3 regions of the Bacillus sp. ISL-46 genome follow, and region 3 is predicted to be linked to each of the others. Evidence: riboswitches for the same ligand, from Rfam matches in the RefSeq annotation. Region 3 holds a riboswitch; each other region holds the start of a gene.
The links. Region 3 has a riboswitch for thiamine pyrophosphate ahead of tenA (thiaminase II). Riboswitches for the same ligand answer to the same signal wherever they lie in the genome.

Region 1 (10,636 bases), on a different contig from region 3:
CAGCTAATACTTTTGTAAAATCTAATAATTGGCGAATTTCAACTTTCTCATTGACTGCATGGGCATCTTCCAATTTACCAGGTCCAAAGATGACCGTTGGAATACCAGCTCGACCCAGCCAGCCTGCATCTGTAACGGTGGTTGACATGCCCACCGTCGGCTTGTCTGTTAACAATTTTTCATAGGAATTAGCTAAAACCTTCGTTCCAGGATGATCAGAATCAATTTCTAACGAAGGAAAAATTTCACCACGGTCAACAATCATTGATTTTCCGCCCCAAACAAACTGTGGCGGATTCTCGCGAAGCCACGGATCTGCCGCTGCAACTGCACCAATATGTTGTTCTATTTCTTTAATTACCTCTTCATAGTCTTCATTCGGGTAAAAATGAACCGTAACCCATAGAGCACAGCGATCGGCCACAAATGCTGCATGCCTGCCACCTTCAATTACGGCAGGATTAATCGTATTTGTGCCGGGAGGAAAGCCCTGATAACTTTTCGTAACTGCCCAGTGGCGTTCTAAGTCTTGTAGTCCCGAAATAATCTTCATCATTTTCTCGATCGCACTGGCCCCTTTAACACCGCCACCTGCATGAATCATCATCCTACGGATTCCATCATGAAAAGTTTCTTTACTTTGAATGGTAATCCATCCAGTTATGACTCCGCCTTGTCCTTGAATATGTAAATCACTTGTATCAACCACTACTGCATAGTCAGCGGTATAACCCCTCTCAGTGCACGCCAGCGTCCCAGCCTCTCCAACTTCTTCACCGATAACAGATTGAAATTGGAGATCACCTTTTAGCGGGATACCCAGATCTTTTAAAAGTTTAATTGCGATTAGTGATGCCGCAATTCCACCTTTCATATCGGCCACACCACGTCCATATATGTAGGAATCTTTGCGATAGGCAGAAAACGGAGAATAATCCCATTCTGTATTATCCCCAACTTCCGCGACATCCACATGACCATTTACAATCAAACTATTATATTGATCAGAAGATTCACCAGGTAAATTGCCAACCACATTCGGATCTCCGGGATAGACATCCCACTTATCTGTGGAAAATCCCATGTTTTCTAAATACCCTCTTATAAATTCCTGGACATCATTTGTATTCCGTGCAGGAGGACTAACGGTTGGAAACGCGATAAGCGTGGTCAACAATTCGATTAATTCCGCTTCTCTCGCTTCTACTTCTTGTGCGATTTTTTCAAGCAGATCCTCTTTCATTTGTTCACTCCCTTACTATCGATGATTAGTTCCTGATAGTGGTATCATTTTCACTAACAATCAAAACTTTCTTTCTTAAAAATACGGTTAAAATAATAAATCCAATCAGCGCTCCAGCAAACGAGCTAAATATAAATAATGGAATAAACCCAAATAATGTTGCCTTTTGACCGAGAAAAAGAGTAGCGATTGGGTAAGAAAGCAGTGCCCCAATGATACCCGTTCCAATTACTTCTCCGATAAAAGCAAGATAGATCTTTCTAGTTTTCAAAAATAAAAGCGAGGCCAGTAAAGCTCCAACCATACTTCCAGGAAAGGCAAAAATCGAACCAGTTCCCATCAGGTTTCTTAACAGGGATACACAAAAGGCTTGAGCTACAGCATAATAAGGTCCTAAAAGAACGGCTGATAAAACGTTCAAAAAGTGCTGAACCGGGAAGACCTTTGTAAATCCAATCGGTATATAGAACAGATTGCTTGAAATGGTACCGATCGCTATCATCATCGCAGTTAACGTCAGTTTATGTGTTTTGTTCACTAGAATACTTCTCCTTTAATACCGACACTATTTCTTAACGCCCTGGCTGCTTCCATTGGTGATTCTGCATGGCTTATGGCGGTAATAACGGAAACCCCATCTGCCCCAGCTTCCACTACCGATTGAGCATTTTCGATCGTGATCCCTCCGATTCCAACAATCGGAATATCAATGCCATCTTTTCGAAATTTTTCGATCAGTATTGTTCCCCGTGATGGTTTAGCATCCGCCTTTGTTTTTGTCGGAAAAACAGGGCCCATGCCAAAATAGTCAGCTCCACCGCTTATTGCAGTCATGGCTTCTTCCGCTGAATGGACGGAAACCCCAAGGACTCTCTTATCGCCAATCTTTTCCCGAACTGCGTACACCGATTCATCCTCTTGTCCGATATGTACACCGTCCGCATCAATTGCCACAGCCAACTCGATATCGTCATTAACAATGAAAGGGATATGATGTGCTCTGCAAATTGCTTGAAGTTCTTTCGCAAGTGCATATTTATCAGCTCCAGTTAACGCGCCGTCACCCTTTTCTCGATATTGAAAAAGTGTAATCCCACCGGCAATTGCCTCTTTTAATACTTCGGCTGGATCCTTTAAACAGTTGGTGCTGCCCATGATAAAATAAACACTTAAAGCCGCTCGTAAGTTTTTCATAATTCAGCCAGTTCCTTTGCAATTTTTCTTTTTCGATATGCCCAATGGTTTGTTGGACCATGTCCTTGCCCTATCTCCAAATGGTTCTCAATTGCGGCCTGAATAAAATCCTTTGCTTTACATACTGCTTCATAAAGAGTTTCCCCTTTTGCTAGTTCAGCAGTAATTACTGCGGAAAAAGTACAACCTGTTCCATGTGTGTTCTTTGTCTGAATTCTCTTGCTGGTAAAGTAGTAAAATTCCTTTCCATCAAATAATAAATCAGTGGATTCAGACTCATTTTCATCATGGCCGCCCTTAATCACGACATTTTTTACGCCTAACGCAAGTAGTCTTTTAGCAGACTCCAGTTTATCTTCCACTGTCAGAATCGACATGCCCGTTAGTACTTCCGCTTCTGGAATATTCGGGGTGATTACCGTTGCTAGCGGCAATAAGTATTTTTTCATGGCAGAAATGGCTTCCATTTGCAACAAAGAAGCGCCACCCTTTGCAATCATGACAGGATCGACAACAACATTTTGCCATTGATAATTTCTGAGCTGTGCTGCGACTGCCTCGATGATTTCAGCATTAAAAAGCATTCCTGTTTTCACCGCATCCGTACCGATATCTTCGCCGATCGCTTGGATCTGTTTTACGACTGCCTCAGCTGTCATTGGATAGACAGCATGGACTCCTAAAGTATTTTGGGCCGTTACTGCAGTTAATGCCGACATCCCGAAAACCTCTAATTCCTGAAATGTCTTTAAATCCGCTTGAATTCCTGCTCCTCCGCCGCTATCAGAACCAGCGATTGTTAATGCTTTTTTCATTTAAATTACCCCCAGTTATCGATTGAATTTTTTAACAGAAGCATGTGAAATGATATCTTCGGAAGAAACTAAAGTTAATTGGTTTAAGAATTCGATTTGGAAACTTCCAGGTCCCATTTCTACAGTTTTTGCCGCTGCCTTTTCTGCCGCGATACCATAGTACGTTAAAGCAGCCACCGAAGCCTGAAGCAGGTCCTTTTCCACTCCTGCAAACGCTCCAATCACAGAGGTTAATAAACAGCCAGTGCCTGTCACCTTCGTTAAAATTGGATGTCCATTTGACACGACATAGGTTGTTTTCCCATCCGAAACGACATCCTCTTTTCCAGTGATGACGGCAAGACAATTCAATTTTTGTGCTGAAGCAATAGCTAGTTCAATGATATTTCCTTTTGCATCCCCAGCATCAACACCCTTAATTTCCCATTCTTCACCAACCACATTGGCAATTTCGGCTGCGTTTCCTCTAATCACAGAAACTTTTACCTCGCTCATAATTCTTTGTGCAGTTTCCGTTCGATATCGGGTAGCCCCTGCACCAACCGGGTCAAATATGACGGGAACACCGGATTCATTGGCCGCTTTTCCGGCAATGATCATCGATTCTACTGTCTGTGGGTTTAATGTTCCAATGTTTAATACTAATGAACTTGCAATCTTAGCCATATCTGCTACTTCCTCAGCTGCATATGCCATAACCGGTGAGGCACCAAGGGCAAGAAGCCCATTTGCCGTAAAATTCGTAACAACCACATTGGTAATATTATGTACCAGCGGGTTAACCTTTCTAACTTCTTCCAACGTTTCATACAAACTATTTTTTTCCATCTTAATTTCCCCATTTCTTTTTTTAAAATGGCTCTGTTAAACTTGGCTGTTGATTTCCGCTCCAGGCGCTTCGCCTTCCGCTCCAATCAACGCAGGCTTTAAAATCAAAAATGACATTTAACAAAGCCTTTAAAATAAAAAAAACAGATCCAATAATGGACCTGGTTAGTTAGTCAAAGAAATAATTAACATTCACTTGGCTACTTTCCTACGCTGGTATTACCCAGATCAGGTCCGAAGGGTTGAAAATTTCTCCATTTTCTCTCAGCCTGTTTACAGGGCACCCCTAGTAGATCTAATACTTTATTTAACTAACTACATAATATTCCTATGGTACTAGAATGTAAAGGAAAAAGTGTCAGTTAACATAACATTATTATTGTTTGCTTTTATAAGGAAAAGTAACAATAAATGTTGTCCCTTTTCCTTTTTGGCAATGAATTTCTATCTGTCCATTTAATTTTTCCAAGCTTCTCTGCACCAATGATAAACCGATTCCGCGATTTTCACCCTTGGTAGAATATCCTTTGATAAATAAGTGATGTCTTACATCCTCATCGATTCCTTGTCCGGTATCATGGACCTCCAACGCTAGGACTTCATCGTAAAAGTCAAACCTTAAGGTAACTTTTTTATGTGGACGGTCCGCAACAGCATCTAAAGCATTATCGATTAAATTCCCAAGAATCGTTACCACTTCATGGGTTAATTCCTGCTGCTGTGGTTCAGGTAGACTTCCTTCCCCATCAATGATTAATTCACAGCCATTTTCCCTAGCGAAGCTAAGTTTTCCTAAAATAAAACCTGCTAAAACAGGATCTTTAAAACGACTGACAACAAATTCTACTTCAGTTTGTTGGTGATCGACAATTTTGGTAATATATGACGAGACCATTTGATAGTCTTTCATATGAATTAAACCTGATATTACATGCAGTTTATTCATGAATTCATGTGACTGGGTTCTCAGTGCTTCCGCATATAGCTTTGCACCGGTTAATTGTTCAGCTAATTGCTTGATTTCGGTTTTTTCTCGGAAGGTAGCAATCGCACCGACAATCTTTCCTTTGACAACAACCGGAACCCGATTGGTTAAAATGGTAATATGATTGATTTCTTGTTCTTGGTCTAATTGAGATTCCCCCGTTTCTAGAACAGAAGATAGCATTGAATTTGGCATGTAGTCATCCACTTTTCTTCCTAAAAAGGACCCATGAATGCCAGCTTTTTGAAGAAGTCGGATCCCCTCATTATTTACGAGAGTGGTAAACGCATCCTCGTCAACTGCCAAAATTCCTTCCTTTGTGGATTGAAGCATCGCACTACGTTCCTCAAGCAATTTTGCCATCTCACTCGGCTCAAGTCCAAAAAGAATCGCTTTGATTTTTCTAGCTAGAAAAAGGGCTCCTAGAATCCCAACTAGAATTCCCACTCCCACGCCGATCAAAATAATTTTCCTGCTTTGTTCGATCGCCTGATTAACTTTTTCTAAAGAAATCCCAACCGCGACTGCTCCTATTTGTTTATTTTCTTGATCATAAACAGGAACAAACGAGCGTAAAGACAATCCCAATGTCCCTTTGGCAATTGAAATATGCTCTTTCCCTTTTAAAACAGGTCCTTCATCTCCACCGACAAAATGCAGACCTAATAGGTTGCGGTTAGGATGTGATTTTCTTGTTCCATACATGTCCATCACGACGATAAATTCAACATGCGTTGATTGTTTAATATCATTCGCAAATGTTTGGATATCCTTCTCTGCTGTTTTATTTTTAAGCCCATTCATGACAATCGGAGACCTTGCAACAATTCTCGCAATATTTGTTGCTTTCTCGGCTTGGCTTTTTTCTGTTTCTTGTGAAATTCTGTTGGTGATTAATATCTCGGTTACCAACAATGCCATCACGACCACGATACAAACCAGCAGGGTAATCGTCGATTGTAAACGAAGTCTTGGTTTGCCCAACCTTATTTTCCACCCCAACATGATTCCCTCCTTTCTTACAGGCAATCTTTTCAAGGTATTTGTGTTAAACACCGTAACGGTTGATTGGTCTTCCGACGCCGCCGTAATGGATATGAATCTTGACTTTTCCTTCTTTTTCTAAGTAATCAAGGTATCTTCGAGCCGTTACCCGAGCCATTCCGATGCTTTCCGCTACTTCTTCAGCAGAAATAGGTTCTTTTTCCTGCGAAATGAAATCGGTAATTTTTATTAACGTATTCATATTTAATCCCTTTGGTAAACTCTCTCTTTCACTTTCTTCTTTGCTATCAATAAATAAAATTTGATCGAGCTCCTCCTGTAAAAGAGCTTTCTTTTCTCCTAATTTCACTCGATAGTTTTTATAATTATCAAGTGACTTTTTAATTCGATCAAAGGTAAACGGTTTTATGATGTAATCAACAGCCCCTTGTTGTCGAACACGGGCGATCGTTTCTATATCGCTCGCGGCTGTTATCGCTATCACATCCACAGAATAGGCCTCTGAACGAAGTTCGCTGAGCATTTCCAATCCACCCATATAAGGCATATAAATATCGATAATAGCTAGATCAGGACTGAGTTCTTTCACCAATCTTAATCCTTCCATCCCATTGGAGGCGATTCCGATAATCGAAAACCCTTCAATCCTATCAATGAATTGGCGGTGCACCTCTCGAACCATCGGATCATCTTCAATCAATAGTACTTTTAACGGAAACATCCCCTGCTCCCCCTTATAATAAATGAAATTAAATTTCACTTTATATTATTATCATGGCCTATTTTATTGAAATAGTAAATTCATAGATGGCAATTTTGTTCGATTTTTATGAGAGTTAATTAAGTATCTTCTATAACAAAAGGAACAATAAGACCAATATGACCAAAACCTTACTATTATCTGAATTTTCATTTATTATGTGAATGGGTGGGATGAAAGCGTTAACAGATATACTAAACAAAGGGGTGTATGAGGAAATGAAAATTAATTTTAAAAATTTGACCGTCCAAGTATTATTGGGGATCGTACTTGGGATTGTCATCGGATTTCTTTTTCCGAAATTCGGTACAGAATTAAAGGTTTTGGCGGATATCTTTATCAAGTTAATTAAAATGGTCATTGCTCCAATTGTATTTTTTACAATAGTCATTGGCATCGGTAGCATGGGGGATTTGAAGAAGGTTGGGCGTATCGGTGGGAAAGCGCTCCTGTATTTTGAAATTGTAACGACGTTTGCTTTAGCGATAGGTTTACTCCTAGTTAATATCATTAAGCCAGGATCTGGGTTTAATACAGATTCCGTTAAAAGCGGAGATATTTCACAATTTACCGCGCAGGCAAAAGAAACAAGCCATGGATTTATCGAATTTATTTTAGGAATCATTCCTGATAATTTTGTCGGGGCAATGGCGAAGGGCGAGCTGCTCCCGATTTTATTCTTTGCCGTACTATTTGGGATTGCACTTGCTTCCTTAGGGCAAAAAGGGAAACCAGTTGTTGCCTTGTTTGAGCAATTTACGGAAATCTTTTTTAAGATTGTTAATATTATAATGAAATTTTCACCCATTGCAGCATCTGGTGCAATGGCCTATACGATTGGTAATTTTGGTCTTGGTTCGTTAGTCTCGCTTGGAAAATTGATGGGCAGCGTTTATGCAACGATGTTTCTTTTCATCATCTTTGTACTAGGTGGGATCGCGAAGCTATATGGTTTTAATATTTTGAAATTCATCGCCTACATTAAGGAAGAAATTCTCTTGGTGTTGGGTACTTCATCCTCTGAATCTGCTTTACCGAGAATGATGGAAAGACTTGAAAAATACGGCTGTTCTAAATCAGTAGTTGGTCTTGTTGTTCCGACAGGGTATTCCTTTAACTTAGATGGTACTGCTATTTATCTGTCAATGGCTGCACTCTTTATTGCTCAAGCTTACAATGTCGATATTACGATTTGGCATCAAATCACCTTGTTAGGTATTCTAATGCTGACATCTAAAGGGGCTGCCGGTGTAACGGGCTCAGGTTTTATTACCCTTGCTGCTACTCTATCTGCTTTCCCGGTAATACCAGTTGAAGGGATTGCCCTGTTACTAGGTGTCGATCGTTTTATGTCTGAAGCACGTGCAATTACGAACTTAATCGGAAATGGTGTGGCAACTGTAGTGGTTTCCAAGATGGAGAACGAATTCCACCCTACTGATGAACTCGAAAGTACCAAAACAGATAAATCGATTAGTGCATAATAATTTACAGAAAAATGGCTTGGGGGATTTTCCTCCAAGCCATTTTTGTACTGAATTTACAGTTGCACCTTAACTTTTTGCTATATCTATTAGTTCCTTTAATTCATTTGTAAATCCTTTCACTGCTCGATTATCAACGACAGTAACAGGAACCCCTAGAAAGCCGTATTTCTCCACTTCCTTTTGGTATTCTGGGTTGACGGATAAGTCTCTAGTTTCAAAAGTGATTCCTTCCTCACTTAGGACCTTTTTGACCATCGTACATTCAACACAGTCTTTTGTTGTATAGACGATTACCGGCTTGTTCATTATTCGTGTTCCCCTTTTTTATTATTTTCTGAAGGCTCTTTTGTGAAAAGGATATGCTTATTAAATCAGCATTGACTAATTCTTCAATTAATCTAGGTGGCAAGCTTTTAGCCCTTTTAGGCAAATGCGTGTCTGAAAGGACGACAATTTTCATAATCATACTCCATTCTAAGTACAAATCATAATAATGCGTTTATAATTGATAAAATAATCTTGTGTTCTTCCATAATCTTTCCGACACTTCTTCTTCAGACAATTTTTTTATTTTTGAAATTTCCTTAATGGATTCAAGCATCATATTCGGATGTGTCATAGTTCCCCAAAATGGACCTTCAAATGGCCATGGACCATCTGTTTCAATCATCATTTGTTCTAGCGGATATCTTTGAACTAATTTTTGTATCTCCTCTTCATAGACCACATCAGGTGTAACCGATATATAGTACTTATTTTTTTCCATCCTCTTAATTGTTTTATTGTCTCCTTTAAACCAATGAAAATGAGCCTTTTTAATGGAGTATTTTTCTAAAAGGTCACAAACAATGGGAGCATCCTCATGAACGGCATGGAGGACAATTGGCTTCCCATATGTACTTGCTTTTTGAACAAAAGCCTCTAACAGCTTTATGTACCGTTCGTACTGGCAAGTGGTAACCTTTTGTTTTTTCCGTAAATAATAGGGAAGCCCAACCTCTCCAATAGCTATCATAACGTCAATATGATCATTCATCCAAGAGAACAGCTCATTCTGCTGTTCAACAGTCGGTAGCGGCTGCTCAGGATGGTATCCGAATGCGGCTCTCACCTTTTGATATTTTCCCGTAAACCCATGGTTTCTTTTACACGATTCTAAATCATAAGAAACCGAAATCAGATTTTCAATTTGCGGAATAGTTTCCATCAGCTGACTAATCTCATCATCTTTATAATGATCGAGATGAATGTGGGCATCAATCATTTTTAACAAAATGCTCACTTCCTTTATTCAGACTTGTTGTAATAATAATCTACTTTATTCCAATTAAATTTTCAATTTTCCGACAATAAAACTCGATAATTGTCTGAACATGCGCTTTCCCAAGGAATAATTTAAATTATTTCCATAATGATGGGGCATTTATTACCTATTTCCTTACTATCCTAGGCTTTTTTTTGGTTAATAAAATGGCGGTTTAGGGAAATATATGATTTTTCTCTTTTTCGACTTTTTATGCATTTCCCTCAAGGAAATATTCCAATAGTCCCGCTTCATTTATCCTAAAAAAATTGGGCAGCCTTTTGGACCGAAGTATCCAAGAAGTACTTTGGACATATGGGAAAGAACCTCAATTAGGACAATAACATAATTTCATAAATTGATATATATAACTAGTACCAATCGCTTTCTTTCACCATAGCTTGTCTAATATAAGGAAATTAAAAACCTTCCTTATCTAAAAAAATAATAAGGGGGGATGACACATGCAAACTTGTACAGTAAGTGTTGTTGAAGTTCTTATTGCAATCGTTTTGATTGTAGCTTTACTGTTAGCTGTTTTGCTCGGAGCTCGTGCGGACGTACAAGCATGTATTGGAGACTGCATCGCTACTGCTCTTTGCTTATAATTTAGGCAGGATTAAAATGCGCAGTCAATTTAGGGATCTTCTTAGCCAAGTCTAAGAAGGTCTTTTTTATACGATAACGGTATTTTGGAGGTGTATATATGAATCCGTTTAATAGAAATGAAGGTTTGGAAAGACATATTTCTCGTTACGGATCCACGTTAATTTATAAGACTTCAAGCTCGTATCAAAATATATACGTTACGGATCGAAGTAGATACGAAGGAATGCGAGGAAAATTCCGAATACTTCAATTTTCTTCCGATGGTGTCCAAGGAGTAATAAATATGGAGCAACCGCAATGCCTAGTCGCTTCATACAGTCGAATCACAGTTGATCTTATTGATCACTATGCATCTCATTTTAAAAAAGGATACATTATTGGCCATGGAATTGGCACCGTTAGCTCTT
Region 2 (10,636 bases), on a different contig from region 3:
CCGGCATCACAAGCGAAAATGATTAATGAGGTGAAAACACAATTAACCGATAAAGGTATGAATACCGTTGTCTCGGCAATGGACGAAACCAATCCATCAAAATTCCGATCCAATTGGGATGCCTACAATACGGAAACCCGAAATAATATTGAACAGTTGAATGTACATACGTACGGAACGGGAGAAAGAAATGGTGCCAGAGATATTGCCAAGGGTGCGGGGAAAAAACTATGGATGTCGGAGGTTGACCTAAGTGTCGGCGGCCAGAATCATGAGGACATCAAGCCAGGGCTTGCTATATCGGAAAGAATCCAGGCGGATATCCAGCAGCTCGAGCCGGAAGCATGGGTGCTTTGGCAAGCAGTGGAAGATGAGGTAAACATGAGGCCTGAGCATGAAAATGGCAACTGGGGTCTGATTCAGGTTGATTTTGCTGCAAAGGATTTCAGCAATTTTAAAATATACAAAAATAAAAAATACTACGCTGTGGGCAACTACAGTAAATTTATCCGCCCTGGCGACCAGTTTATCAACACAAACAACCAAAATACTTTGGCCGCCATTGATACGAAAGATGACTCCGTTGTCGTCGTTTATACCAATTCATCTGCGGAACAAAAAGTAGTCGACTTTGACTTATCTGGATTTGAAACGATAAATGGTACAGCATCGGCAACGCCATATGTAACATCGGCCACCGATAATTTGCAGAAAAAAGAAGACATCAAGGTAAAGGATGAAAAATTAGCAGCGGTGGTTCCAGCACAATCGATAACAACATTCGTGGTATCCGGTGTTTCTGGAGTCAACAACGAAGCTAGTTTCGTAAATAATCATGATAAATACAAAATAAGCAATCTAAATAGTGGAAAGGTCCTGGATATCACTCAGGATGGAAAGATTGTTCAAAAAACCTATGACCGCGATAAAGCGGCCCAGCAGTGGAGCATTCAAAAAGTGTCCGATGGGTACAGCTCAAGAGAATTGTATAAAATCGTCGACACCAACAGCAGTAAAGTAATTGGTGTAGAAAATGGGGTAGCAGTGGAACAAAGCGATCAAAATACTGATAGCCAAAAATGGATGCTTTCTACCTCCGGTAATCAACAATACACATTCATTAACGCAGCAAACGGTCAGCTTCTTGAAGTTGGCGGCGAGTCAACAAAAGAAAATGCAACTGTCGATGTCTGGCAATCGAATGCTGGAAAGAATCAAAGTTGGATCATCAATAAGGCAGGAATTGTGGAAATTGAGCCTGCCAATGTAGTCGTCACTAAGAAAAAAATCGCACCAGATATGCCGCAGGAGGTTACCACGATTTACGGTGACGTGGAAAGAGTGCAAAAAGCCGTCAAGTGGGAGCCGATTGACCCTGAACAATATGACAGGGAAACCACTTTTACAGTGAGAGGTACGGTAGAAGGTACGGAGATTCCAGCAGTCGCCAATGTAACCGTTAGCAAGGTCGAAGGTGTGGAACCGATTAAAGTGAAAACTGTTCCAGGTAAAGCGCCGGAACTGCCTGAATTTGTTCTTGCTAAACTTGAAATCGGTACAGAAGGAAACGTACGTGTGAATTGGGAAACGATTGACCCAAGCAAGTATGAAACGTTTGCCAAATTTACCGTAAAAGGCTCGATTCCGTATAGTCCGGTTAAAGTAACTGCCAATGTGCAAGTCACCAAACCGGCATTGCAGAACATTGCCTTAAACCTTCCAGGCTCTGGACAGGAGTTTCCAAAGGCAACCGCTTCCTTTACAGGACAGTATGATAAAGCCGCAAATGTTAACGATGGTGATATCTCTTCCATTCGCTGGACGAATTGGGATCCAAACAGCTGGAGGTCAGAAGATTGGGTAGCAATTGATTTTGGGAGTGAAAATACGATATCTAAACTCGATTTCCATTTTTATGATGATGGGGGTGGAACGAGACCACCAGCATCCCTACAGCTTGAGTACTTGGATGGTACCGAATGGAAGGCCATTGACGGTACCCAATTAGATGTGAATGCGAAAAAGGACTTAACGGTGAATTTTGCACCAGTGACCACATCGAAGGTCCGAGTGGTGATGAAAGCGATGCCGAATACATGCATTGCGATTTCGGAAATTGAGGTATTTGGAAAAGGAGATGTCACGAAGGCTGAACCAAGCATTGGCGATGATGCAACGCTTGAGAGCATCTTAATCGATGGGAAGCCGCTAAAGGATTTCCAACCTGACCAATTTACTTATGATGTGAAGGAAAAAGCATCGAATTCTCCTGTTGTTACTGCATTAACCAATGACTTATTTGCCTCTTATCAGGTATCTGAAGAAGAGGACGCTGCTGTGATCACAGTAAAATCGGAGGATGGGCTCCGGACTGAAACCTATATGGTTAAATTTAGATAATCCAATTAGTCATAGTTGAGGATGCTGTAGTCCACAACTATGACTTTTTATTGCCGTTTTTTCCCCCCGCCTTCACGTTCACCCTATCGACTACCATTTTTCTATTAAAATAGATTACAATTGGAAGAAAGATACTTAAGATAAAACCGATTTCTATATTTTTGTTTATATCTCTAAGAAGGGGGGCTTCAGTTGGACAAAAAAACGTTTACCATCTATGATATTGCCGAAGCCACAAATGTATCTCCGGCAACTGTATCGCGGGTCCTAAATGGCAATTATCCAGTCAGCAAAAAAACAAAAGAGAAGGTGCTGGCGAAAATACAGGAATATAATTTTCAGCCAAACAGTATTGCAAGAAGTTTATCAAAAAAAGAAACAAAGATGATCGGGCTGATTTTGCCAGACATCACGAATCCATTCTTTTCAAGCTTCTGCATGGAATTGGAGAAATACGCTCAAAAAAAGGGATATACGATTTTCTTATGCAATTCCTTGAATGATAGCGAGATGGAGTCAGTTTACCTAAAGGTTCTCTCGGAACGCCAGGTCGAAGGGATCATCATGATGGGCGGCCGCATTAACAAATCATTAACGGTTGCAGAAGAGGCCGCTGAGGTGCTGGAGGTTATGAAAAAGATTCCTGTTTTGATGGTCAATGGAGAGATGGCGGGCGTCGATTGTTATAAAGTGAGATCCGATGAGCGGTTGGGTATGAAGATGATTGTCGAGCATTTAGTCCAAATGGGCCACAAAAACATTGGCATGCTGGGAGGAAAGCAGGGGATCACTTCCACTGATATAAAAGTAGAGGGGTTCAGGCAGCACCTGATGGAGAAGGGTCTGGTTTATCGTCCTGAATGGCATATATACAGCGGTTTTTCAGTAGAAAGCGGACAAAAGGCGATGAAAATGCTGCTGGAAAACAAGGAGCTACCAACGGCAATTATTTGTATGAATGATATGATTGCTTCCGGAGCTTTAGTTGCGTGCAATCATCAAAGTATCGACCCCAAGAAATTTGCCTTTGTGGGCTATGATGATTCGTTTGTCGCTGATATATTGACGCCGAGCCTTACCTCCATTAACCATGATTACGAAAAACTCGGAACTGTGGCACTTGATTTAATTATTAACGCAAAAAATGAACAAGAAGCACCAGAAGTTGCAAAAGAAGTAACCATTGAACCCTTTCTTACCAAGAGGAACTCCACTGCCAGGTGACTACCACGCTGCTGGTAGATGCCGGTTGACTAATTGTTGCAGCGATTTTTTCTCTGATTCCAGGGATCGATTGGAGAATCTTATATTCTTCAATTTCTTTAGCAAGGGCATCTATTATTACATCCGCAATCTTTACTAGATGCTCTTGGTATTGAAGAACAATCTTGACTAATATCTCAAGGTAATTGTATATCTAGTTTAATTAAACTTCATAAAGGATTACTTATACCTTTCAATGATAAAATCAATAAAATATCTACTTGCTATTGGCAATACCCTTTTGTCCTTGTACGCCAGACTAATTGTACGAATAACAGATGGAGAGATTGCTTTCGTTACAATATTATACGCACATCTACTTAAGACTAGTTTCGGTAAAATAGATATGCCAAGTCCCTGTTCAATCATGGACATAATCGCATAATCATCATGTACTCGGTATTGAATATTAGGTTCAAAGTTGTTTTGTTTAAAAATAGTTAATGGTTCACTAATTTCTCCCTCATCTAAAAGTATATAAGGTCCGTCCGTTAATTCTTTCAATGTGACTTGGTCGTGAGAAGCTAAAGGATGATTTGTTGGCAATACAGCAAGCATGTCATCTTCTTGCAAGGGAATGGTAGTTAGATTTGATACAGCTTTTGGGTTAACAAAGCCAAAATCTACGCTCCCTTCTTTAATCCAATTCGAGATATCCGTATAATCACCTTGATGTAATTCGAAATGAACAGCTGGGTACTGTTCCTTAAAATCTTTCATTAATACTGGAAGCCAATGACATGAAACACTAGAAAATGTGCCAATTCGAATAAGTCCACTTTGTAGCCCTTCCATCTCTTTATGCTTTTCTATCAGTTCCCTATGTGAATTATAAATGTTCCTAATATATGGCAAAAATTCCTCACCATCAGGTGTCAGTGAAATACCATTCGAGAGCGTAAAATAAGAGTGGTAGAAAGTTCTTCCTCTAATGAATGCACCATTTGGCTAATGGCTGATTGAGTATAGCCAAGTTCTTCAGCTGCTTTGGTAAAACTGCCTGTTTCTATTGCTTTGATAAAAGCATAATAAGAATTCAACCTCACTAGCTCCTTTGCATTAGAATTTCTAATAGTTCCATTATAAATATTCGTTTTACTAATGTAAATGCAGATGATACGATATAGCCAATCTTAAGTTAAATACAAGAAAGGTTAGGACTTTCTGTTATGACACAAAAACAAGCAAACTTGATTTTAGCTACTGTCTCTATGGGGTGGGGAACATCTTATATTTTTATGAAACTCTGTGTGGATACGATCTCTCCATTAACAATTGTAGCATTAAGATTTGGAATTGCATTTATCGTTATGATGGCGATATTCTACAAAAAAATAATTCATGTAGATGCTAAAACATTGAAATACAGTGCGATTGTTGGTGCACTGCTATGTGGTATTTTCATCGCTCTTTTGTATGGTATGAAAAATACTACTGCTTCTTCAGCTGGTTTTTTGACTAGTACAACAGTTATCTTAGTTCCGATTTTGCAGATATTCATCACAAGAAAATTGCCTAGTAAAAAAATAATATTAGGAGTTCCGATTGTTTCAATTGGCTTAGTTCTACTCACAATTGGGGATGATTTTACTTTAGCGTTTAGCTCGCTATATTGTTTGGTTGCTGCCTTCCTTTATACAGTACACATCATAGTAACAAACCAGTTTGCACGAGAGGTTGGTGCCTTACAACTCGGGATATATCAACTCGGATTTGTTAGCTTATATGCAACAATTGGAATCTTTATATTTGAAACACCTGTTTTACCGCATGAAGCGATGAATTGGTTTGCTATACTTGGTCTAGCGCTCATCTGCTCTGCTTATGGCTTTGTCATGCAGCCAATTGCACAAAAGTACACGACACCGGAAAGCACTGGTTTTCTTTTTTCGCTCGAACCGATTTTTTCAGCCATATTTGCATTCATCTTCCTACATGAAAATATGGGGCGACAAGGGTATTTTGGTGCTTTGCTCATTTTAGCTGGCGTATTCATAGCAAACTCTCCATCTAAAAATCAACATAAGATTAGGCTTACTAAAGAAAACAAGAATCCGAGAGAGGTATAATAGTGAGGACTCCGATCATTCTGAAAAGGCCTAGACTCGAAAAATGTCGGCAAATAGGTGAAAAAATTGAAAAAATGGTTTATAATCATTTAGTCATTTAAAATTATATAGTTCGCATTTTGCGAAAGTGGTTCTAGCCCCCCACATTAAAAAAACTAAGATGAAGCAGTACTTCTATCTTGGGGTACTGTTTTTTTCTATTTGAAAGGAAGTAATTGATATACATGTTGAAAAATGAAAAGGCAATTGTTGTGTTTAGTGGTGGACAAGACAGCACCACTTGTTTATATTGGGCATTAAAACAATTTAAAGAAGTAGAAGCAGTTACGTTTGATTACAATCAAAGGCATAGTTTAGAAATTGAATGTGCCAAAAATATAGCCAATGAACTTGGCGTAAAACACCATATTTTAGATATGTCATTACTAAATCAACTAGCACCTAATGCGTTAACACGTTCAAATATTGAAGTTACTGATGGCGGTGAAGGGGAACTTCCGTCGACATTTGTGCCAGGTCGTAACCTGTTATTCCTGACTTTCGCAGGTGTGTTAGCACGTCAGGTCGGTGCCAAGCATTTAGTCACCGGTGTTTGTGAAACAGATTTCAGCGGGTACCCAGATTGTCGTGATATTTTTATCAAATCACTAAATGTTACCTTGAATCTATCAATGGACGATAATTTTGTCATGCATACACCTTTAATGTGGATAAACAAAGCGGAAACATGGGCCATGGCGGATGAATTAGGCGCATTGGATTTTGTTCGTGAAAAAACATTAACCTGCTACAATGGTGTGATTGCTGATGGATGTGGAGAGTGTCCAGCTTGCGTCTTAAGAAAAAGAGGGCTTGATGACTTTCTTAATGGGAGGTTTTAAACGATGGGTTTCAGAATCGTCGATAAACTTCAAAAAATAAATGAGGACATTCAAGCTCATCAATTAAAATATCATTCAAAGCGTGTACTAGTGAGCAAGGAATTTACCTTTGATGCTTCACACCACTTGCATTGCTATGAAGGGAAATGCAAGAATTTGCACGGACATACGTATAGAGTTATTTTTGGATTAAGTGGTTTTGTTGATGAACGCGGCTTAATGATCGACTTTGGCGATATTAAAGAAATTTGGAAAAATGAAATCGAAATCTATCTTGATCATCAATACCTAAACGAAACCCTTCCCTCCATGAATACAACTGCCGAAAACATGGTTGTCTGGATATATGAGAAAATGAAAGAAGCCTTAGCAACAGAAGATCGTAGGGACCAATATCATGGAGCAAGAGTGGAATTTGTCCGTCTGTTTGAAACTCCAACAAGCTACGCAGAAGCGAGAAGGGAGTGGATGGAGGAATGAGTAAGATTCCTGTATTAGAAATTTTTGGCCCAACCATCCAAGGAGAAGGAATGGTCATTGGTCAAAAGACAATGTTCGTTCGGACGGCCGGCTGTGATTATTCATGCAGCTGGTGTGATTCTGCCTTTACATGGGATGGCAGTGCCAAAGAGGATATTCAGCAAATGACCGCTGAAGAAATTTGGGATGAATTAAAAAGAGTCGGTGGGGACAATTTCTCGTTTGTGACGATCTCAGGGGGAAATCCGGCGCTGTTGAAAAACTTAGATGTGTTTATCGATTTATTAAAAGAAAAAGACATCAAAATTGGTACTGAAACACAAGGAAGCAGATGGCAGGACTGGTTCTTAAACGTCAATGAACTGACCATTTCACCTAAGCCGCCGAGCTCCAACATGGTAACCAATTTTGAAATATTAGATTCTATTTTTAAAAATTTAAACGACAATGATTTTAAACATCAAGTGAGTCTAAAAGTAGTAATCTTCGATGATGCGGATCTAGAGTATGCGAAAATGGTTCATAGCCGCTACGCAGATATTCCTTTTTATCTCCAGGTTGGGAACGATGATATTACGAATTTCAATAATAATGAATTGATTCAAAAACTACTGTTGAAATATGAGTGGTTAGTCAATTGTGTGGTTGCTGACCCTCAATTGAATGATGTAAAAGTATTACCACAATTGCATGCACTTCTTTGGGGAAATAAGCGGGGAGTGTAAGGACATGGACCATGAAGGACCATGGGGACGGTTCTACTGGCTTTTTTGGACAAGGAAAGAGATTAAAAAAGGCCAAAAGAACCGTCCCTGTGGGCATGTGGGCATTGAATAGATGAAGCTTATTGAATTTTTCTTAAGCCCTTCCCATCATGAATCTCTCGAATACCTTCCTCGCAAACCCCGTAAGAACGCCAAGAACAAGTTTCACAGACAACTTGAATATCGGCGGGGATGACATGTTCTAGGATACGGGACTCAATATCCTCCCATCTAAGAATTTGTCCGATTTTAAGGTTCATTTTGTCTAAAATAACGGCATCTCTTTCATAGATCTGGTCGTCTTGGCAATGGTATTCACCTGAATTAGGGAACTTTTCACACAACTGATCTGGCCCCTTTACAAGCAGAATCAACGTTTTTGGGTTGTTTCTCAAGGTTTGATGCAAAACCGTCATATTTTCCACGTATTCTTGGGAATAGCCCATTCCCCGATAGCCTAGAAGGCAAAAAAGATGATGTCCTCGAAGCTTATACATTATTCTCCCCCAGTTTGTTTACTCCCTTTTGATTTTAAAAGTAAACTATAATTGTTATTTGGTTAACATCTATAGGGTTTATTCTACCATAAATAAGAAAAACATTTGACATTTCTACCTGAAGTGTTAACATTATCCATGCAGGGAAATCATTACATGACAATTAAATAAATGACGCAAATCCGCTAGAGGTGCCTTTTTAAAGGGCTGAGATTGAAGTACTACTTCGGGACTCTATGAACCTGATCTGGGTAATACCAGCGTAGGGAAGTGGGAAACGGGATATTTGAAGAACGTATGTTTTATTTCGAATTTTCGACCACTTTCTTACCTTAAGAAAGTGGTTTTTTGTTTTTCACTTTATGCCTTCGATCTTCGGAATCTGCTTAAAAGGGGGGACGGGTATTTCAACTAGTGTAAAAGATAAAGAGTTACATATAATCTCCAATGGGAAAATGCCGATCGAACGTTTACGTGAAATTGTAAGCGAAATTCATCCATATATAACAGCGATTCATTTGCGGGAAAAACAAAAAACAGCACAGGAACTTTTCCAAGCCGTCCACTTGTTAACAAACGAAAACATCCCACTATCAAAGATTATCATTAATGATCGAGTCGATGTTGCCTGCGTTACAAGGGCTAAAGGAGTTCAATTAGCCTTCCATAGTTTAGATGCAGCGATTGTGAAAGAAAATTTTCCTCAGCTTTTGCTCGGGAACTCCATCCACTCCTACGAGGAAGGACAAAAAGCAAAAGAAAATGGTGCTGATTACGTGCTATATGGCCATGTCTTTCCTTCGCAATCAAAACCGGGTAAGACCCCAAAAGGACTAGAGGAATTAGCAAGGCTCTCCCAATTAGACATCCCAGTTATTGCGATTGGCGGGATCACACCTGAAAATACGGGGCAGGTACTTCAAGCAGGATCAAAAGGAATCGCAGTCATGTCAGGAGTTTTAGATGCTCCCGATCCATTAGCAGCAGTTAAGGCTTACCTAAATGTATTATATGGAGATGAACAAAGTGGAAAATTCATTTGATGTGGCCATTATCGGAGGAGGAATTATCGGGTCCTCGATTGCCTATCAGCTTGCAAAAAGGGGAAGAAAAGTCGTCGTGATTGAGAAGGGACGAGTGGCTTGCCAAGCGTCCAGTGCGGCTGCCGGAATGCTGGCAGCACAAGCAGAGCTGGAACAAGACGGTCCCTTATTCCAGCTGGCTTTAAAAAGTCAAGCGATGTTTTCAACGCTCTCAAGTGAGTTATTTGAATATACAGGAATTGATATTGAGTATGTGAATAAAGGCATGGTGAAAATTGCCGAAACAGAAGAAATAGCGCTCGAGGTAAAAAAACAGGTCACCTTCCAAAAAAAATGGGATCCAACCATTACCTGGCTCGATGCAATGGAAGTACGTGTGCTGGAACCATCTCTTTCACCAAGTGTAGCAGGAGGGATGTATCTCCCTCATGATGGTCATGTACAACCAGCAAAGTTAACACAAGCCTTTGCAAAAGCCGCGGAACATTTTGGTGCCAAAATATGTGAAGAGACGGAGGTTCTGTCTTTTGTCTATGAAAACGGTCAGGTTAAAGGGGTAAACACCAGCAACGGTGTCATCCATTGTGAACAGGTGGTTGTTGCCACGGGAGCTTGGGCGGCGAAATTAATGCAAGAATCAGGAATCGATATTCCTGTGTATCCAGTTAAAGGAGAATGCTTTTCGATTAGAACAGAAAAGCCGATCATTAACTCGACCATTTTCTCCGACAAACGTTGTTATTTAGTACCCAAACAAAATGGGGAAATTTATATAGGTGCGACTGTGATTGAAAATACCTTTGATACCAAGGTAACTCCTGAAGGGATTGCTACATTGATAGAAAGAGCGACTCAATTAGTTCCACAGATTAAGGAGGCAGCATGGGAGCGAGTATGGGCTGGAGTCAGACCGCAGACAGGCGATGGAATCCCTTATATGGGCGAACATCCAAGCTGGCGTGGGTTGTACGTGGCAGCAGGCCATTTTCGAAATGGAATTTTATTAAGCCCGATTACAGGGGAACTAGTTGCGGACCTAGTGTCAGGTAGCTTACTAGATCAGGAACTACTCTCTGCTTTTCACCTAGAACGGCACAAAGAAACGGTTAGTTAGGAGGTATACCATGAAGGTAGTAGTAAATGGCGAGTGGATCCAATTACCAGACCATGTCGTATTTGTTTCAGATGTTCTCAAACATTTTGACATCCATGATAAGGTCGTTGTTGTGGAAGTAAACG
Region 3 (10,636 bases):
GGCGGTAAGATGTTCATTGATGGCAAGGAAGTGTCGATCAAGTCTCCGTATGAGGCGATTAAAGCTGGAATTGCGTTTGTAACGGAAGACCGAAAAAGCCAAGGATTAATTCTCGAACTGTCCGTTCGCGAGAATTTTTCGATCACGACGCTCGATAAAATTTCTACTAAAAGTGTGATTTCCACGAAAACAGAAATGAACCTGGTCGATGAAATGATTGAAAAGCTCCATGTCAAAACATCGGGCCGTGAAATCAGTGTCAAATCCTTAAGTGGTGGGAATCAACAGAAAATTGTCATTGGAAAATGGTTAGGAATTAATCCGAAAATCTTAATTCTTGATGAGCCAACGCGCGGGGTCGATGTGGGGGCGAAGAAAGAAATCTATCAATTAATGAACGATTTAACGAAACAAGGGGTTTCCATCATTATGGTTTCGTCGGAGCTTCCTGAGATCTTAGGGATGAGTGACCGGGTTCTCGTCATTCATGAAGGAAAATTAGCCGCCGAGCTTAAGAAGTCAGAAGCAACCCAAGAAAATATTATGCAATCCGCCACTGGAGGGAGTAACGAATGAAGTCCTCGAAGTTCCAAATCTTACAAAAGCTAGGTCCGCTAATTGGGCTAATTGTGATTACAGTCATTCTATCCATCGTCAGCTCTAGCTTTTTAACCTTAGATAATATCTTTAATGTTTTGCGCCAAGTATCGATTAATGCGTTAATTGCCTTCGGAATGACCTTCGTCATCTTAACCGGTGGGATTGATTTATCGGTTGGGTCGATTTTAGCGTTATCCTCCGCGATAACCGCTGGGATGTTAGCGAATGGAATGGATCCTACGCTTGCGATGTTAATCGGTTTAGGAGCAGGTGCGGTGATGGGGGCCATTAATGGTCTATTTATCACCAAAGGAAAAGTGGCTCCGTTTATCGCAACGCTGGCGACGATGACAATTTTCCGCGGGCTTACCTTGGTTTACACCGATGGCCGCCCGATTACAGGTCTATCGACGAGTTCATTTTTTGAAATCATGGGAAGAGGTTATTTTGGCTGGATTCCCGTTCCCGTCATTTGGATGCTCGCTTGTTATCTGATTCTTTATTTTATCCTGAAAAAAACCACGTTTGGCCGCAGAGTTTACGCGATTGGCGGCAATGAAGAGGCATCGATTTTATCAGGAATCAAGGTTACAAATGTGAAAGTTTGGATTTACTCGATTACAGGGACGCTTTCTGCACTTGCAGGGATTATCCTTGCCTCTCGATTGGACTCTGCTCAGCCTACTGCCGGTGCTTCTTATGAACTGGATGCGATTGCATCCGTTGTTTTAGGCGGGACAAGTCTTTCAGGCGGTAAAGGGTGGATTTTTGGAACATTGGTTGGGGCACTCATTATTGGAGTTTTAAATAATGGTTTGAATTTAATGAATGTAAGCTCCTTCTACCAGCAGGTAGTTAAAGGAGGTGTCATCTTACTAGCCGTCTTGCTTGATCGTAAAAAAACTGCCTAATAAAATTATGGGGGAATCATAAAGATGAAAAAACTATTAAAAGGGTTTCTGTTTTTAACATTACTTATGGTTGTTTTAGCTGGTTGTTCCACAAAAGCACCTTCCTCTTCTTCTGAAAAGGATTCTGCGAAAGAGAAAAAAGACGATCAATTAAAAATCGGTCTTTCGATTTCAACGTTAAATAATCCCTTCTTTGTTTCGTTAAAAGAAGGTGCTGAGAAAGAAGCAAAATCACAAGATACTGAGATTATTACGGTGGATGCGCAAAACGATTCAGCGAAGCAAGTAAGTGATATCGAAGATTTAATTCAAAAAGGTGTAAACGTTTTAATCGTGAATCCAGCTGATTCTGATGCGATTAAAGCTGCGATCGAATCTGCAAATAATGCAAACATTCCAGTGATCACGGTTGACCGTAGTGCAAATGGCGGAACAGTTGTATCCCATATCGCTTCTGACAATGTGGCCGGTGGTCAAATGGCTGGTGACTTTATTCTTGAAAAGTTAGGCAAAAAAGGTAAAGTCGTAGAATTAGAAGGAATCCCAGGTTCTTCTGCAGCACGTGAACGCGGCGAAGGGTTCCACAAAGCCATTGATGCTGTGGCTGATATCCAAGTGGTTGCCAAGCAAGCAGCAGATTTTGACCGGGCTAAAGGATTAACAGTAATGGAAAATATTCTTCAAGGCAATAAAGATATCCAAGCCGTGTTTGCACACAACGATGAAATGGCGTTAGGAGCTCTTCAAGCGCTTGAAGCAGCTGGAATGAAAGATGTCATTGTTGTCGGTTTTGATGCAACGGATGATGCAGTGAAAGCAGTTAATGATGGTAAAATGGCAGCAACTGTAGCGCAAAAGCCAGCTGAAATTGGCCAAAAAGGTGTACAAACAGCGATGAAAGTATTTAAGAAAGAATCTGTAGAGAAGTTTGTTCCAGTATCGTTAGAATTAATTAAAAAGTAATTTTTTTTCGGAGATTGATAGAGGTTGGAGGGGAGAAGTGTGTTAGCGCACTTCTCCTTTTTTAGTTTAGTTGAAGCGTATGGTGCCCACGGAGGTTGAAAAATTAGATGAACGGTAACCATAGGAGGCGTATGATGCCCGTGGAGGCTGAAAAATTAGACTAACGGTAACCATAGGAAGCGTATGATGCCCACGGAGGCTGAAAAATTAGATGAACGGTAACCATAGGAAGTGTATGGTGCCCACGGAGGTTGAAAAATTAGATGAGCGGTAACCATAGGAAGTGTATAAGGGACATTTTTGTTAATATTACTCGGGATCGGTTTTTCATTGGCTAACAGTATCATCTATACTTTTGTTCATGTTTTTACCATCAGGGTAGGTTCGTAAAGGTTTGATTTACGGAGGAATGAATCTAGTTATCTTTGGGATTCCCTTTTTTTTATCAAACCCGGATCATGATTTATTTGGACCTCAAGCTCCATTAGGAATCACATTATTTTCGCTCCTTTTTCCTTTTTTAAGCTATTTTTTCCTCTAGTTTATTCCACATCCCTTTTGTTATGATAAGGGCTGCCAGTGAGTTTTTTAATTATATTAACGGTTGTCGAAGATTGCCTTTGTCCTATACATTTTGTAGAAGGTTGTCTAAACTAACAATAAAAGTCGTTTATATGAAGAAGGGTATGAGGAGAAAAAATGGGGCAGCCAAATAGATTAGTTAGAGAGCAACCAATTGAATCATTACGTGAAAATAAAAGGAAATCAATTTTTCAAGATCTAACGACTCAAAACGTATCTTCTGGATTAATTTCTAGTACTTTAGTCATGACAGGTCCAGCGTTAATCATTCTGCAGGCAGCAACAGCAGGGCATTTCTCTAATCAGCAAACCATCAATTGGATGTTTGCCGTCTATTTTTTTGGAGGGGTGTTAGGGATTGTAATGCCTCTGTTATTTAGAATTCCCATTACCGGAGCTCACTCGATTTCAGGGGTTGCTTTTTTAGCGACAGTGACAGCACATTTTACTTATCCCCAGCTAATTGGCGGGTATGTGATGTCAGGGCTGCTGATTTTGCTGATTGGGTTGTCAGGACTTTTTACTAAAATTATTAAATGGGTTCCGAAAGAAGTCATTGCAGCCATGCTGGCAGGCCTGGTCACCAATTATGTTGCTCAGCTTGTCCAAGACGTTAAGGCGTTACCCTTAGTAGGCGGATTCGCCTTGCTTAGTTTTTTTATCAGTACGAAAATCTCAAAACGGATCCCGGCCGTTATGGTCGCAGTGGTTGTCGCTTTTATTACTTTGTTTTTAACCCAAGATCTACATAGCTCATCTAAGGAGATTGCTTTTTTCCTACCATCCATACAAATGCCGGAATTTACATGGATGGGGATGGTCACATTAGGTCTGCCTCTGGCCATGTTAATCCTAAGTAATGATGTGGCACCTGGAATCGGCGCACTAGAAAGCTCGGATTTTGAACCCCCCATTCGAAAAATTGTTTCTTTTAGTGGAGTGTTTTCGATTATTGCCAGTTTTTTCGGGGGGCAAAGTGCAAATATTGCTGGCATGATGACCGCCATCTGTTCTAGTTCGGATGCAGGGGTAAAATCAAAGCGGTATATGGCAGCGGTGGTATCAGGGGTTTTGACATTATTGTTTGGAGTATTCGCCTGGAAAATTGTACCGTTTATTCAATCATTACCCCACGCTTTTGTGTCCATGCTAGCAGGGTTTGCGCTAATCGGCGTCCTTCTTTCTAGTTTGCAGCTGGGTTTCTCCGAAAATAAATATCGCTTAAGTGCCCTATTTGCGTTCCTCATCGCGTTATCGCAAGTATCATTTTTCCATATTAGTGCACCTGTATGGGGGCTGGTTGTTGGAGCCATTATTGCGAAGACGGTGGAAGCGTAATGTGCCTGTCACGCCCCGAAATTTGTCGTAGATTGGTAGGTTGTTAGAGGGGAGAAAGTGTTAGCGCACTTCTCCTTTTTTTGCCGTAAACTAATTTCACTAGTTATCAGCGAATCTATATAATTTTCCGGAAACTTACGACATTTGCTGGATATTAATTGATTGACAACTTTAACCAGCGAGTGTAGAGTGAAAGATAAATTAATAGGAAGACCACTAGGGGAGCCGTTTTATGGCTGAGACAGGAGTTATCTTGGACCCTTTGAACCTGATCTAGTTCATACTAGCGTAGGAAAGTGGAGTTCGTGTATGGATAGATACAATTATTCAGCCGCTCCATTTTTGGGGCGGTTTTTTCGTGCTTGAAAATTCAGCCGCCCCTTCTAGAGACTTTCCATTAAAACCAATAAGGGGGAGAAATTTATGAGTTTTTCAGCAGAATTAAGAAAAGAAGCAGATCCTATTTTCGAGGCGATTTTTGAACATCCTTTTGTGCAAGGAATCGCCAAAGGTGAGCTAGAGAAAGAACAATTGATTCATTATGTTAAACAGGACTTTGAATATTTGAATTCGTTTATTCGCATCTATGGAATTGCGGTTTCGAAGTGTGAGAATCGTGAAGATATGGATATGTTTAATACGCAGATTTCTTTTATCTTAAACAGTGAAATCCATCCGCATAATAACTTTTGTCAAGTAGCAGGTGTTCCTTACGAGGTATTACATGGATATCCGTTATCTCCCTCGTCCCTTCATTACACGCGTCATATGCTTACCGTTGCGCACGAAGGAACATTAGGGGAAATTTTAGCTGTGTTATTACCATGTCCGTGGACGTATTGGGAAATTGGGAAAAGATTATTAACGGAGGTTAATCCTGATCGCTCTCATCCCTTTTATGATTGGATCAGTTTTTATGGAAATCGTACCGATTCGATTACAACTAAATTTTGTGCCCGTCTTGATGAGTGGGCAAAGCTAGCAACCGAGAGAGAAAAGGAAAAGATGAAGGAGCATTTCTTAATCAGTTGTCAGCTGGAATATATGTTTTGGGATATGGCCTATAAACTCGAAGAATGGCCTGTGAAAATGGAGGTAGTGAAATGATGACTTGGAAGATGAAAGAAGTCGTTCTTGCTGTGATACTAGCGGTGGCATGTGGAGTGATCTATTTAGGATGGTCGACGCTGTGGATTCCCATTTCCGCTCTTGTCGGGCCGGTGGGTGCAGGTTTTATGTTTGGGATTTGGGTGATTGCTAGTCCAATCGTCGCGTATATTATCCGTAAACCGGGAGCAGCGCTTATTGCAGAGGTTGCAGCGGCCGCAGTAGAGTTATTAACAGGAAGTCATTTTGGTTTGTCGGCCCTTTTAGTAGGTGTCTTTCAAGGGATCGGTTCAGAAATCGCATTCGCCATATTCGGATATAAACGCTACAACCTATTTACTTTAATGCTATCTGGAGCTTTTGCAGCGGTTGGCAGCATGGTTTATAACTTAATCGCCAACGGTTTGGGTTATTACTCGAAGGAAGTATTTTTTACAACATTAGGAATTCATATCATCAGCGGAATGATTCTCGGTGGATTGTTAGCGAAGGTAGTTGTGGACGCACTCGCAAAAACAGGTGTGTTAGAACAATATGAATTGATGAAGGAAAAAAGGAAAAGGGAAAACGTAAATGGAAATGTTTCTGGGATGTAAGGATCTCTCGATTCGTTTTTATAATCGCTCTGAAAAAATACTCAGTCATATTACTTTGTCCATCAATAAAGGCGAGAAGGTATTAATACTAGGGCCTAGTGGGAGCGGGAAATCGACGTTGATTTCCGCTCTTTCAGGTATTATCCCTGAGCATTTGGAGGCAGAGGTAAGTGGTGAAGTATTCTGCAGGAAAGATGCCGGAGTGATGTTTCAAGATCCTGATTCGCAATTTTGCATGCTCCATGTCGATGAAGAAATTGCGTTTAGTCTCGAAAATCGATCGATTCCGCGCAACGAAATGGACCCCATCATTGCTGAGTTAATGGATAAAGTAGGGCTGATGGTCGATAAGAAAACACCCATTGAAACTCTTTCAGGTGGGATGAAACAACGATTGGCGTTAGCTTGTTTGCTGGCATTAGAACCAGAAGTCATCTTCTTTGATGAACCAACAGCCCAACTAGATCCTGCAGGCCGGAATGAGATATTTGTTTTATTGAATCAATTAGCCCAAAAGACAAACCATACGATGGTATTTGTTGAACATGTCCTAGACGGCTGCATCGAATGGATGGATCGAGTCATTATCCTAAATGAGAATGGAAGTATTATCGGGGATGGTCAGCCGAAGGAAATGCTCCTGAATTTTAAAGATGAAATGAAAGAAGCGGGTATTTGGGGCCCTAAGTTGTTTCCAGACAAGTGGGAGGAAGTAGTTCGAAATGACGCGCATCCTCTATCTATTAAACTTGCTAATCTGAAAAGAACCAAACCGCTCAAGGATGGCGAGATTTTACTCCGCACCGAACATGTTGAAATTGGCTATGGGAAGAAGACCATCGTGAGCGATATTGATATAAAAATTCATAAAGGGGAATGGATTTCCATCGTCGGAGAAAATGGAAGCGGGAAAAGTACCTTTTTAAAAAGTCTGATCCGTTTGGAGCCGATTAAAAAAGGGGAAATTTACTTTCAAGATACGGAACTAAAAAAGTGGTCAGAACGGGAATTATATGAAAAAGCTGGCTTTGTTTTTCAAAATCCAGAACTTCAATTCATTACGGATACTGTCTTTGAGGAAGTTGCCTTTGGCGGCCGGCAACGAAATTGGCCCGAAGAGCTGGTTCATACCAAAACCAGCCAATTGTTAGAGGAGTTTGGATTGGAATCGCATCAAAATGCTCATCCGTTTACCCTAAGTCTAGGACAAAAACGGCGGTTAAGTGTGGCGACGATGTTATTGTTTGATCAAGATTTATTATTGCTTGATGAACCAACATTCGGTCAGGATGAAAAAACAGCAAACGAACTGATTCAACGCTTAAAGGAGCGGCAGGACCAGGGAACAACGATTGTCATGGTCACCCACGATATGGATTTGGTGGATGGTTATTCTGATCAGGTCATTCTCTTCAACAAGGGAAGTGTAACCTTTCAAGGGACCCCCTATGAGTTATTCTCAAATCCGAGTAATTTCCGTGAAAGTGCGTTAATTCCACCACTCCATTACCAGTTGATGCATGCAAGAAAAGAGGGGGTTTTGGTATGAAGGCTAACGATTCATTCCTAGCGACTCTCAATCCTGCCTGTAAACTGCTCTCCCATTTGATTGTGATGTTTCTTTTAATGGCGATCTCCAATCCAAAGGTGACTTTTTTGATCTGGTTACTTGCTGTATTGATCGGTACTTTTTTAGGCGGATGGAGAATGACTTACCTTTTGAAAAGGCTATTGCCTTATTTAGGTTTTTTTATTCTTGTATTTTGGATGATGGCGGCTTTTGGAGAAGGAGAAGAAACGATTTGGAAATGGGCTTGGTTTCATGTCACTCATGAGAGTATGAATCATGGCTTAACGATTGGATTAAGGATGTTAGCGTTTGTCACGTATGGATTATTATTCACCTCTACAACAGACTTAACTTTGTTCATCATGAGTTTAATTCACCAATGTAAACTTTCACCTAAATGGGCGTATGGGCTATTAGCGGGGTTCCGCTTTGTCCCACTCTTCCAATCTGAACTAAACCAAATGAAGACGGCTCATAAAGTCAGAGGTTACAAGCAAAAAAATAGTTGGAAAGCTTTTATGAGGTACGCTTTACCACTGTTTACTCAAGGAATTAGAAAATCAGAACGTATTGCGATCGCAATGGAAGCGCGTGGATTTACGGGTACAAGAGACAGAACTTATTATCAAACAACTAAAATATTACCGAAAGACTTGGTCTATTTACTTTCTTTGGTAATTGTTGTATTGGGGATTATGATTTTTATTGGATGAATGGGGAAGTTGATAGGCTGTTAGAGGGGAGAAGTGTTCGCGCACTTCTCCTTTTTACTTTGGTTTCCTAAAGGTCTTTTTGATCGACGTTTAGTTCAATTAGATTCCCATCAGGGTCCGCACAGAATATTTGCGCAAAACCGCTCATGCCATTGGGTTTCTCTAACAGTTCAACATCCTTACTCTTCAGCCAATTCAGCGTCTCTGTGTAATCCTGCACTCTTAGTGCAAAATGACCTTCTCTGCTGCTCAGGCGTTTATCTTGGCGAATCGTTTGTGATGTAGGAAGAACGATTAGATGGAGCTGTTGTCCCTCAACTTCGTACCAGGCACCAGGAAAATCAAAATTAGGACGTTGTATTTCTTTTAAACATAAAATGATACTATAAAAATGCTTGGCGCGTTCTAAATTAGTAACCGTTAGACTAACATGGTGGAGCTCTTTGTATTGGATCATCGCAGTCATCCCCCCTAAATAAATTTATTTTCATCATAACACAAATAGATGATTGTTTTGGTGTGTTAAAAATTGCACCTATGACTCACTTTTTAGTTTCCAAGTGATTTACAAGTGCCCACTTTATTGACAAAGGACCAACTTACTACACCTTTATTGGCACTTACTACAAAATTACGGACACTTACTACAAATTTATTGAGACTTACGACGAAATTGTGGTCACTTACTACATATTTTCCGAAACTTACGACATTTGCTGGATGGAAGTTGGAAATTTACAACCACTCACAATAATAGGTATGGGCACCATTCTAGTTCAGCAGCTACCAGTGGTTCCTTTATCTATAAATATGATAGTAATGACTATAGAATAGAGGTTATTTTTTCCAAACTATCTAGATTTAGGTCAAAGTATCTAGTAGTATAGTAGCGGGGGAGATGTGCTACAACCTTTCTCTTTTATAAAAGGTATTTCCTAAATATGAAAGAAGGTTTGTTTATGAACAAGAAGGTATTGATGAAAGTATTTTTCATGATGATGCTGTTACTCTCGGTTTCAGTAGGCAGTTCGGTACAGGCAGCAAGTAATAGCTCATTAAGTAATGGTACATATACGGTAGGGGAAGAAATTTCTGCAGGATTAAAGGAATTTCATATTTCAGAAGGTACAGCTACTATTCGAATTAGTAGCGGAACGGACATTTATCTAAATGAATCGCTGGATAGTGATAAGTATTACTACTCTGATCGATTTACTGCGAGTTTGAAAGATGGAGATGAAATCGAGGTTGAATTAGACTATGGTGCGTCTAACATAGAGGTACAGCCAATCTCTAGCGTGGACTTAAACCATATGTCAGTTGGTTTTTACGAAGTGGGTACTGATATTCCAGCTGGGACATACACTTTAGAAATTAATGATTCAGAAGTTTACAATGATTTTGCTTATGTTACTATTTATGATCCACAATATCATGAAATTGGATTTCTTAGTTTATATGCTGATGATAATCCGATTGAATACACAGTTTCATCAGGGGATAAAATCTATATCTCGATGATGACAGGAACAATGAGCTTGAAGGAAAAAATTCTTGTTCCGCAAAGTATCACGTTAAACAAATCAAGTTTGTCACTCCTGGTAAACCGTACGGCACAGTTAACAGCGACCGTAAAACCATCTACTGCTGTTAATAAAACGGTTAGTTGGACTACCAGTCATCCAGATATTGCAACAGTGGATATAAGAGGAAATGTAAAAGCGCTTAAAGCTGGAAGTACCACCATTACGGCTAGCGCAAATGGTGATCCTACTATCAAAAAAAGTATTAATGTGACCGTAATGAAAGTTGTACCCACTAGTTTGAAGTTAAGTCGATCCTCTTTAAACATCACCAATAATCAAATGGTAAAAGTATACGGGACAATAGCCCCGACTGATGCGGAAAATAAGACGATCTTATGGAAAAGTTCAAACACGAAAGTGGCCACAGTGGATGCGACTGGTAATATTAAAGGAATTGCCAACGGATCTGCGACGATTACGGCGACTGCTAGTGATAATGTTAAAGTATTTAAGACTGTTGCCGTTAGAGTTTCTACAAAAACAGTGAAAGTAAATAAAACAAGTTTATCCGTAACGGTTGGTAAGACAGCGGTACTTTCAGCCACAGTTTCACCATCGGATAGCACTGATAAGACGGTAAAGTGGAAAACTTCTAATAAAAGAATTGTAACCGTTGATAGTAAAGGGAAAATATACGCTGTAGCCAAAGGTACGGCGATAATTACCGCTA

Region 1: linked by a shared signal. The riboswitch ahead of thiM (hydroxyethylthiazole kinase) and the one ahead of tenA (thiaminase II) in region 3 are both predicted to bind thiamine pyrophosphate.
Region 2: linked by a shared signal. The riboswitch ahead of J7E67_RS28930 (thiamine phosphate synthase) and the one ahead of tenA (thiaminase II) in region 3 are both predicted to bind thiamine pyrophosphate.

What each region holds. Positions count from the first base shown of each region.
Region 1 is NZ_JAGGQR010000010.1:90,843-101,478, forward strand. It holds gene J7E67_RS04700 (acetylornithine deacetylase) at 1-1,243, opposite strand, end outside; gene thiW (energy coupling factor transporter S component ThiW) at 1,269-1,781, opposite strand; gene thiE (thiamine phosphate synthase) at 1,781-2,437, opposite strand; gene thiD (bifunctional hydroxymethylpyrimidine kinase/phosphomethylpyrimidine kinase) at 2,434-3,252, opposite strand; gene thiM (hydroxyethylthiazole kinase) at 3,268-4,080, opposite strand; TPP riboswitch at 4,269-4,378, opposite strand; gene dcuS (DcuS/MalK family sensor histidine kinase) at 4,457-6,070, opposite strand; gene J7E67_RS04730 (response regulator) at 6,114-6,791, opposite strand; gene J7E67_RS04735 (dicarboxylate/amino acid:cation symporter) at 7,049-8,314, shown strand; gene J7E67_RS04740 (glutaredoxin family protein) at 8,384-8,623, opposite strand; gene J7E67_RS04745 (TatD family hydrolase) at 8,817-9,581, opposite strand; gene J7E67_RS04750 (hypothetical protein) at 10,085-10,228, shown strand; gene J7E67_RS04755 (spermidine synthase) at 10,327-10,636, shown strand, end outside.
Region 2 is NZ_JAGGQR010000091.1:17,986-28,621, reverse strand. It holds gene J7E67_RS28975 (glycoside hydrolase) at 1-2,400, shown strand, start outside; gene J7E67_RS28970 (LacI family DNA-binding transcriptional regulator) at 2,593-3,624, shown strand; partial or broken gene J7E67_RS28965 (IS110 family transposase) at 3,656-3,784, opposite strand; gene J7E67_RS28960 (LysR family transcriptional regulator substrate-binding protein) at 3,844-4,518, opposite strand; gene J7E67_RS31705 (LysR family transcriptional regulator) at 4,539-4,703, opposite strand; gene J7E67_RS28955 (DMT family transporter) at 4,833-5,732, shown strand; gene queC (7-cyano-7-deazaguanine synthase QueC) at 5,960-6,613, shown strand; gene queD (6-carboxytetrahydropterin synthase QueD) at 6,617-7,093, shown strand; gene queE (7-carboxy-7-deazaguanine synthase QueE) at 7,090-7,818, shown strand; gene J7E67_RS28935 (DUF1284 domain-containing protein) at 7,938-8,354, opposite strand; TPP riboswitch at 8,532-8,640, shown strand; gene J7E67_RS28930 (thiamine phosphate synthase) at 8,717-9,397, shown strand; gene thiO (glycine oxidase ThiO) at 9,372-10,511, shown strand; gene thiS (sulfur carrier protein ThiS) at 10,522-10,636, shown strand, end outside.
Region 3 is NZ_JAGGQR010000001.1:16,245-26,880, forward strand. It holds gene J7E67_RS00065 (sugar ABC transporter ATP-binding protein) at 1-576, shown strand, start outside; gene J7E67_RS00070 (ABC transporter permease) at 573-1,511, shown strand; gene rbsB (ribose ABC transporter substrate-binding protein RbsB) at 1,536-2,474, shown strand; gene J7E67_RS00080 (benzoate/H(+) symporter BenE family transporter) at 3,174-4,394, shown strand; TPP riboswitch at 4,603-4,706, shown strand; gene tenA (thiaminase II) at 4,818-5,501, shown strand; gene J7E67_RS00090 (ECF transporter S component) at 5,501-6,097, shown strand; gene J7E67_RS00095 (ABC transporter ATP-binding protein) at 6,075-7,646, shown strand; gene J7E67_RS00100 (energy-coupling factor transporter transmembrane component T family protein) at 7,643-8,380, shown strand; gene J7E67_RS00105 (VOC family protein) at 8,448-8,837, opposite strand; gene J7E67_RS00110 (Ig-like domain-containing protein) at 9,340-10,636, shown strand, end outside.